DNA from 2 places in the Nocardioides salsibiostraticola genome. Region 1 is predicted to be linked to the other one. Evidence: riboswitches for the same ligand, from Rfam matches in the RefSeq annotation. Region 1 holds a riboswitch; the other holds the start of a gene.

Region 1 (4,274 bases):
TGCTCGGGGGAGTTCGGCGCCGAGCCCAACACCCAGGTCTGCCCGGTGTGTCTGGGGCTGCCGGGCGCTATGCCGGTCGTGAACCGCATAGCCGTTGAATCGGCGATCCGGATCGGTCTCGCGCTGAACTGCGAGATCGCCGAGTGGTGCCGGTTCGCACGGAAGAACTACTTCTACCCCGACATGCCGAAGAACTTCCAGACCAGCCAGTACGACGAGCCGATCGCCTTCGAGGGCTTCATGGACGTCACCGTCCCCCTGCCCGACGGCGGCACCGCCATCCACCGGGTGGAGATCGAACGCGCCCACATGGAGGAGGACACCGGCAAGTCCCTGCACGTCGGGGGCGCGACCGGGCGCATCCACGGCGCCGACTACTCGCTGGTCGACTACAACCGGGCGGGCATCCCGCTGATCGAGATCGTCACCAAGCCGATCATGGGCAGCCGCGAACTCGCCCCCCTGATCGCCAAGGCGTACGTCGCGCAACTGCGTGACCTGATCCTCGCCCTAGGCGTCTCGGACGCCCGCATGGAGCAGGGTTCGATGCGCTGCGACGTGAACCTCTCGCTGGCCCCCATCGACACCGGAACCCTGGGCACCCGCACCGAGACCAAGAACGTCAACTCGCTGCGTTCGGTCGAGCGCGCGGTGCGCTACGAGATGGAGCGGCACGCGGCGATCCTGCAGGACGGCGGCTCGATCCTGCAGGAGACCCGTCACTGGCAGGAGGACACCGGCACCACCCGCAGTGGTCGCGAGAAGTCCGACGCCGAGGACTACCGCTACTTCCCCGAACCGGACCTGGTCCCCGTCGCTCCGTCCCGCGAATGGGTCGAGGAGTTGCGCGGCACGCTGCCGGAGAACCCGACCGAGCGGCGCGCCCGCCTGCAGTCCGACTGGGGGTTCTCCGACCTCGAGATGCGCGACACCGTGGGCGCCGGCGCACTGGGTCTGGTGGAGGCGACCATCGCCGAGGGTGCGTCCCCCCAGGCGGCCCGCAAGTGGTGGCTCTCCGACATGGCCCGCCGGGCGAACGATTCCGGCGTCGAGATCGCCGAGTTGGGCGTCAGCCCCGCCGACGTCGCACGCGTCCAGGCCCTGGTCGACGAGGGATCCCTGAACGACAAGTTGGCCCGCCAGGTCTTCGACGGCATCGTCGCCGGGGAGGGCACCCCCGACGAGGTCGTGGCGGCCCGCACCCTGGCGATCGTCTCCGACGACGGCGCTCTGGGTGCGGCCGTGGACAACGCCATTGCGGCGAACCCCGATGTCGCCGACAAGATCCGCGACGGCAAGGTCGCTGCTGCTGGCGCCCTGATCGGTGCGGTCATGAAGGAGATGCGCGGCCAGGCCGACGCCGGCCGGGTCCGCGAACTGATCCTCGAGAAGCTCACCTGACGCCGAGTCGGCGCAAGTTGACGCGCATACGACGCCCAGTCGGCGCGTTTTGCACGTTTAGCGCCGACTCGGCGTGAGATTGACGACTGCACGTGATGGTGTGGAGGAGCATCGGCAGGTAGTACGCTGCGGCGAAATCATTCAATACGCTCGCAGCGGGGGAAGCCGGTCCGAATCCGGCGCTGTCCCGCAACCGTAGGTCGATCGCTCGAGCCCCCCGGGGGACGCGAGGATCGACGAGCCGGAGCACCTGCCGCGACGCGTCCTGATCACATCGCTGTCGTGGAAAACAGCGGGTGGCGAACCCGACACCGGTCGGGTGCTTCCCGCTGGTGCAGCGGGAAGGAAACATGAACACCCCCTCTCTCACCGGACGCCGTCGGCTCGTGGCCGCGGTCGCCGTCCCGGCGCTGGCCCTCTCGGCCCTCGCTGCCGGCACCACCCCGTCGTACGCCGACCCCACCCCGTCCGGCTCCTCGGGGAGCAACTGGTTGGTCGGCCAACTCGACGAGAACGACCTGATCTTCAACGATCAGTTCGACTTCACCGACTACGGCCTGTCGATCGACGTGGCCTTCGCGGCCGTTTCCGCCAACGTCGACGCGAACCGGGCCTCCGATGTCAGCGACGCGGTCGCGGCGAACATCGACGAATACATCACCGGTGAGGCCTTCGGGGACACCGGCAGCACCTACGCGGGTTCCGTCGCCAAGTCACTGGTGCTCGCGCAACTCACCGGCGCCGTCGGCACGGACTTCGGTGGCCGCAACCTGGTGAGCCGGCTCGAGGCGCAGACCAGCACCGAGACCTCCACCCTGGGCCGCATCCAGGACACCAGCTCCTTCGGTGACAACGCGAACACCCTGGGCCAGTCCTTCGCCGCCGCCGGTCTCACGCGGGCCGGCAGCGCCCGGGCCGCGGACGCCACCGCCTTCCTGCTCAAGCAGCAGTGTGCCGCCGGGTTCTTCCGGACCAACTTCTCCGGCGTCGGCGCCGAGGACCAGACCTGCGACGGAGCGACTGATCCCAACGCCAGCACCGACACGACCGCGCTGGCGATCCTCTCCCTCCAGGCGCGGCCCGACGACGCGGCGGCCCGAGCGGCCATCGCCCAGGGCGTGGCCTGGCTGAAGAGTGTCCAGCAGGGCAACGGCGCCTTCGGTGGAGACGAGCTCACCTCGTCGCCCAACACCAACAGCACCGGCCTGGCCGCCACGGCTCTCGGCTCGGTCTGTGAGGTCGTTGCGTCCAACCGAGCCGCGGGATGGGTGCGCGACCTGCAGGTCGGCGCCGATGAAGCCGGCACCGAGCTGGCCGACGAGATCGGCGCCATCGCCTACGACCAGGCCGCGTTCGACGCAGCCTCCACCGATGGCATCACCTCCTCGAACCGCGACCAGTTCCGTCGCGCCTCCGCCCAGGCCGTCCCCGGCCTGCTCTTCGAGTCCGCGGCGAAGCCGACGGTCTCCTTCGGGCAGGCCCCGGCGTTTGGTCGGGTGGGCAAGACCCGCACGCTGCGGCTCAACGGCGTTTCAGCCGGCGAGACCGTCTGCTTCGGTGACGTCAACGCCGCCCAGCCGGTGGTCGGCACCGGTTCGCAGTTGAAGATCAAGGTCAGCGAGGACCAGGCCGGCAAGGCGAACTACGGCGCCACCACCGGTCCCGGCGTGGCCACCGAGCGCATCAGCTGGCTCGACCGCACCCGCTTCGACGTCCGCACGAAGTTCAAGGTCAAGCGTGGGGACAAGCAGTTCGTGTCCGTGCGGGGCCTCGAGCGCGGCGAGAAGGTCCGCGTGTTCTTCGAGGGCAAGCGCATCGCCAAGGGCAAGGCCAACGCCAAGGGCAAGTTCTTCACCCGCTTCGAGGCGAGCACGAAGACCGGACGCACCCGCGTGAAGGTGATCGGCCAGTTCTTCAACCGCAAGGGCTTCGACGGCTTCAAGGTCACCCGCTGACCATGCTCGGTCTCTCGGTACGACCGCTGGCTCTCGCCGCCGCTGGCCTCCTGGCCGCGGCGGCGGGGGTCGGCGTCACCCCTGCTCCGGCACAGGCCGCCGCGTGCGGTGGCTCCTCCGGGGTTACCGTGGTCGTGGACTACAACAGCCTCGGTGGGGAAGTACAGCAGTCCTGCGCGTCCTCCGGCGGTGGCCAGAGCGCGTCGTCGCTGTTCGGCGATCGGCTGGACTACGTCCAGGGCTCCGGCTTCGTGTGCCGGGTGGACACTAAGCCGGCCAGCGATCCCTGTGCGAGGACCGCACCCGCCAACGCGTTCTGGAGCCTGTGGTGGTCCGACGGCGAGTCGGGCAACTGGACCTACGCCAGTGTCGGCGCCACCTCGCTGAAGATCCCGGACGGGGGCTCGGTGGCCTTCTCCTGGGACGACGTGAACGGGTCGGCTCCGCCGTCGGCGCCGGCCCCGGTCCAGGGTTCCTCCTCCCCGGCACCCTCGCCCAGCCCCACGCCCGATCCGACGCCGTCCACACCGGGTGGAAGCGGCTCGACCGGCACCGCGGGGGGTGGCAACCAGGGCAACGCCGGCTCCTCGGGCAGCTCCGGCTCGGGCAACTCGGGAACGTCCGGCGGTGGCAACGATGGATCCGGCACCAGCAGCCGGGGCCCCTCGTCGCCCGAATCCGCCGGTGATTCCTCCGACCAGCCTTCGGCCGAGTCATCACCGGACGACTCGGCATCGACCTCGGCGAAACCCTCGCCGGGCAACGCTGCGAAGAATCGGAAGAAGCAGAAGCCGGGCACCTCGGCCGACGACCCGTCCGCCTCAGCCGACGCGTCGCCGTCGTCAGAGGAGTCCGCCAGCGAGAGCGCCGACGGCTCTGCCAACGACGTGTCACCCAACGCCTCGGAGTTGTCCGACG
Region 2 (4,274 bases), on a different contig from region 1:
CGAAGAGCTGCCGGGAGAGGTAGAGCCGACCCTCGGGGGAGTTGATGTGCTGGTACAGGTTCAGCACCAGGTTGTTGGCCACGATGGTGTCCCCGGTGGCGAAGAAGGCCACCAGTCGGGAGACGAGGTGCTGTTCGGCTGGACTGAGCTTGGCGAGGTCCTTCAGATCGGAGTGGAGGTCGATCTCCTCCACAGTCCAGGTGTTTTTGATCGCGTCGCGATAGCGGTCGTAGAAGTGCGGGTAGCGCATCGGGCGCAGGGTCAGATTCATCCCGGGGTCGAGCAGCATCCGCTCGGTGGTGGTGGTGGGAGTCGTGGTCATTGGCAGGCCTCGCAGTTATCGGGGTTCTCCAGGGAGCAGGCGAGCGCTTCGGACGCCTGGGTCTCCGGATCGGGGACGGTCGCGGTCTCGCGAACCGATGTGGTGGTCTGTTGGATCCGGGTCGCAGGGCGGGACCGCAGGTAGTAGGTCGTTTTCAACCCGGACTTCCAGGCGTGCAGATACATCGAGGAGAGCTTCCCGATGGAGGGCCCGGCGATGAACAGGTTGAGGGACTGACTCTGATCGATGTACGCCGCGCGATCGGCGGCCATGTCGACCAGCGCCCGTTGCGGCAGCTCCCAGGCGGTGCGGAACAGGGCGCGGATGTCCTCGGGGATGGCCACGACGCCCTGCACCGACCCCTCGGCCCTCTTGATGGCCTCCCGGACCTCGGCGGTCCACAGCCCGCGAGCCTTGAGCTCACGGGTCAGAGCCGCGTTGACCTGCAGGAACTCACCGGACAGCGTCTCGCGTTTGAACAGGTTGGAGACCTGGGGCTCGATGCACTCGTAGCACCCGGCGATGGAGGCGATCGTGGCCGTCGGGGCGATGGCGATGAGCAGCGAGTTGCGTAACCCGTGCTCGGCGACCGCGGCGCGTACCGCTGTCCACCGCGCCTCCTGGTGGCCGGTGACCCCCCACAGGTCGGGTTGCAGGTCGCCCCCGGCCGCCCTGGTCTCGGCGTACGCCGGATGCGGCCCGTGCTTCCCGGCGAGGTCGCAGGACACCTCCAGGGCGGTCAGGTAGATCTCCTCCGAGATCCGGGTGGACAACTCCCGCGCCGCGGGGGAGTCGAAGGGCAGAGCGAGCGCGAAGAATGCGTCCTGAAGACCCATCAGGCCCAGCCCGATGGGTCGCCACCGAGGGTTGGAGGCGGCCGACTCGGCGCTGGGGTAGAAGTTGATGTCGATGACGCGATCCAGGAACGGCACCGCGGTCCGCACGGTTTCGCGGAGTTTGTCCCAATCGATGTCGTGGTGATCCCCGTCGCGGGTGAGGTGTTGGGCCAGGTTGATCGACCCCAGGTTGCACACGGCAGTCTCATCGTTGGAGGAGACCTCGACGATCTCGGTGCACAGGTTGGACAGGTGCACCACCGGGCCGCCGGGGGTGTCGCGGGTTTGGTTGCAGGTCCGGTTGGAGGCGTCCTTGAAGGTCATCCACCCGTTTCCGGTCTGGGCCAGGGTGCGCATCATCCTGCTGTAGAGATCGCGGGCCTGAACCTGACGGACGTAGCGCCCCTCCGCCTCGGCCCGTCGGTAGGCCTCGTCGAACGCGGCCCCCCACAGGTCGGGCAGCTCGGGGGCCTGATCGGGGTCGATGAGGGACCACACCTGGTCCGCCTCGACCCGACGCATGAACTCGTCGGGGATCCAGTGCGCCAGATTCAGGTTGTGGGTGCGGCGGGCGTCCTCACCGGTGTTGTCCCGCAACTCCAGGAACTCCTCGACATCCGGGTGCCACGGCTCGAGGTAGACACAGGCGGCACCCTTGCGCCGTCCGCCCTGGTTGACCGCGGCCACCGAGGCGTCCAGCGTGCGCAGGAACGGCACGATCCCGTTGGACTGACCGTTCGTGCCCCGGATCAACGCACCGCGGGAGCGCACCCGGGAGAACGCGATGCCGATGCCGCCGGCGAACTTCGACAGCTTCGCCACCTGGGTGTAGCGCGAATAGATCGACTCGAGGTCGTCCACCGGGGAGTCGATGAGGTAGCAGGAGGACATCTGGGTATGCCGGGTCCCGGAGTTGAACAACGTCGGGCTGCTGGGCAGATAGGCCAGGGACGACATCAGCCGGTAGAACTCGACCGCCTCCGACGGGCTCTGGGCCAAACCGGAGGCCACCCGGAGCAGGAAGTACTGCGGCGTCTCCACGACCAACCGGGAGGTCGGGTGCCGCAGGAGGTAACGGTCGTAGACGGTGCGCAAGCCGAAGTACTCGAAGCGATGGTCGGCCTCGTGGTCGATGGCGAAGTCGAGCTTGCGGGCGTTGTCCTTGACGAAGCGGGCGGTGTCGTCACCGATCAGACCCTCGGCGTGACCGAGGGCCACCGATTGGCTGAAGGACATCACCCCCTGGTTGCGGACCTCCTTCTCGATGTACCCGGCCAACAGGCGGGCCGCGAGGCGGGAGTACTGCGGCTCCTCGCCGATCATCTCTGCGGAGGTCTGGATGGAGAGCCGGTCCAGTTCGGCGGTGGTGGCGCCGTCGTAGAGGCCGCTGATGGTGCGGGTGGCGACGCGCATCGGGTCGACGTCGGCCAGGTCGCCGCTGACGCGGTCGACCGCCCGGACGATCTTGTTCACGTCGACTGATTCGGTGTCGCCGTTGCGTTTGCGGACGCCCATCGTGGTGCGTCGGGGATTCTCTGTGACCGTCATGTCTCTCCTCGCGAGTTCGGTCGTGGACCGGTCGGAGTGCCGCGAGGAGGGTGACGTCGAGGACGACGCTGACGGTTTCTCCGGCGCGCGTCGTACGAGGCGTCGGCCGTCCCACGAGGCCTTCGACCACCGCACCCGGGGTGGGTACGGTGCGCTGGCAGGTCTTCGGACTCGCGGGCCTGTCGTGGTCGGTCTCCCGACGCGGACTCCTACTGGCCGCCGCTTCCCAAGCGTTCCGGGGTTCTCCGGGAGTTGCTCAGTGCTGTTGACGACTGTCGTTCCCACTCACCGCTGCGGGGCAGTCCCGGTCTCTCACCGGGTTCCCTGTTGCCACGTGACGCCTGGGTTGACGCCACGAACCAGCTGCATTCAGCACCATATGTAGGGATCGAGGTGAAGTGTGGGACCACATCTAGTGGTGGCGTGTCGCTTGCCGAGAGTGGTGCAGTAGGTCGAATCGTGCTGCCCCCTTGTTGCCCGCCGCTGGTTCTGATCAAGTGAGCGCATGCATGAGGTGACGCAGGGCGAGGACATCGAGAACGCCTCGGTCGACGAACTCAGGACACTGCAGTGGCAGCGGCTCCAGTGGTCGGTTCGACACGCCTACGAGAACGTTCCCCACTACCGGGCGTCGTTCGACGCGGTCGGCGTGCATCCTGACGACCTGACCGATCTGTCGGACCTCGCACGACTCCCGTTCACCACGAAGGCGGATCTACGCGAGAACTATCCCTTCGGGATGTTCGCGGTGCCGCGGGAGGAGATCGCGCGGTTGCACTCCTCCTCCGGAACCACCGGGACCCCGACGGTGGTCGGCTACACCGCCGAGGACCTCGACGTCTGGGCCACCGTCATGGCCCGCAGCCTCCGCGCGGCCGGTGCCCGGCCCGGAGACCTGTTGCACAACGCCTACGGCTACGGGCTGTTCACCGGCGGTCTCGGTGTCCACGCCGGAGCTGAGCGACTCGGGTGCACCGTCGTCCCGGTCTCCGGTGGGATGACCGAGCGCCAGGTCCGCCTGATCATGGACTTCCGTCCCCGCGTCATCACGGTGACGCCCTCCTACCTGCTCGCGATAGTCGATGAGATGCGTCGCCAGGGGATCGACCCGCGCTCGACTTCGTTGGAGATAGGCGTCTTCGGTGCCGAGCCCTGGACCGATCAGATGCGCACCGAACTGGAGCAGACCCTCGGCATCGATGCCGTCGACATCTACGGACTCTCCGAGGTGATGGGGCCAGGAGTCGCCCAGGAGGTCGTGGAGACCAAGGACGGTCTGCACATCTGGGAGGACCACTTCTACCCCGAGATCATCGACCCGTTGAGCGGGGAGGTGCTGCCCGACGGGGAGGAGGGCGAGTTGGTGTTCACCTCCCTGACCAAGCAGGCGATGCCCGTGATCCGCTACCGCACCCGGGACCTGACCCGACTGCTTCCCGGCACCGCTCGGCCGATGCGCCGGATGGAGAAGGTCACCGGTCGCACCGACGACATGATCATCCTGCGGGGGGTCAATCTGTTCCCGACCCAGATCGAGGAGCTCCTGCTCGGCGTCCCCGCCCTGGCCC

Evidence for each region. Region 1 has a riboswitch for cobalamin ahead of ACYVLV_RS08715 (prenyltransferase/squalene oxidase repeat-containing protein). Riboswitches for the same ligand answer to the same signal wherever they lie in the genome.
Region 2: it holds a riboswitch for cobalamin, as region 1 does, so the genes downstream of both, ACYVLV_RS14055 (ribonucleoside-diphosphate reductase subunit alpha) here and ACYVLV_RS08715 (prenyltransferase/squalene oxidase repeat-containing protein) in region 1, are expected to answer to the same signal.

The regions. Positions count from the first base shown of each region.
Region 1 is NZ_BAAGQD010000014.1:273,541-277,814, forward strand. It holds gene gatB (Asp-tRNA(Asn)/Glu-tRNA(Gln) amidotransferase subunit GatB) at 1-1,401, shown strand, start outside; cobalamin riboswitch at 1,497-1,673, shown strand; gene ACYVLV_RS08715 (prenyltransferase/squalene oxidase repeat-containing protein) at 1,752-3,356, shown strand; gene ACYVLV_RS08720 (hypothetical protein) at 3,359-4,274, shown strand, end outside.
Region 2 is NZ_BAAGQD010000025.1:367,481-371,754, forward strand. It holds gene ACYVLV_RS14050 (ribonucleotide-diphosphate reductase subunit beta) at 1-322, opposite strand, end outside; gene ACYVLV_RS14055 (ribonucleoside-diphosphate reductase subunit alpha) at 319-2,706, opposite strand; cobalamin riboswitch at 2,846-3,085, opposite strand; gene paaK (phenylacetate--CoA ligase PaaK) at 3,212-4,274, shown strand, end outside.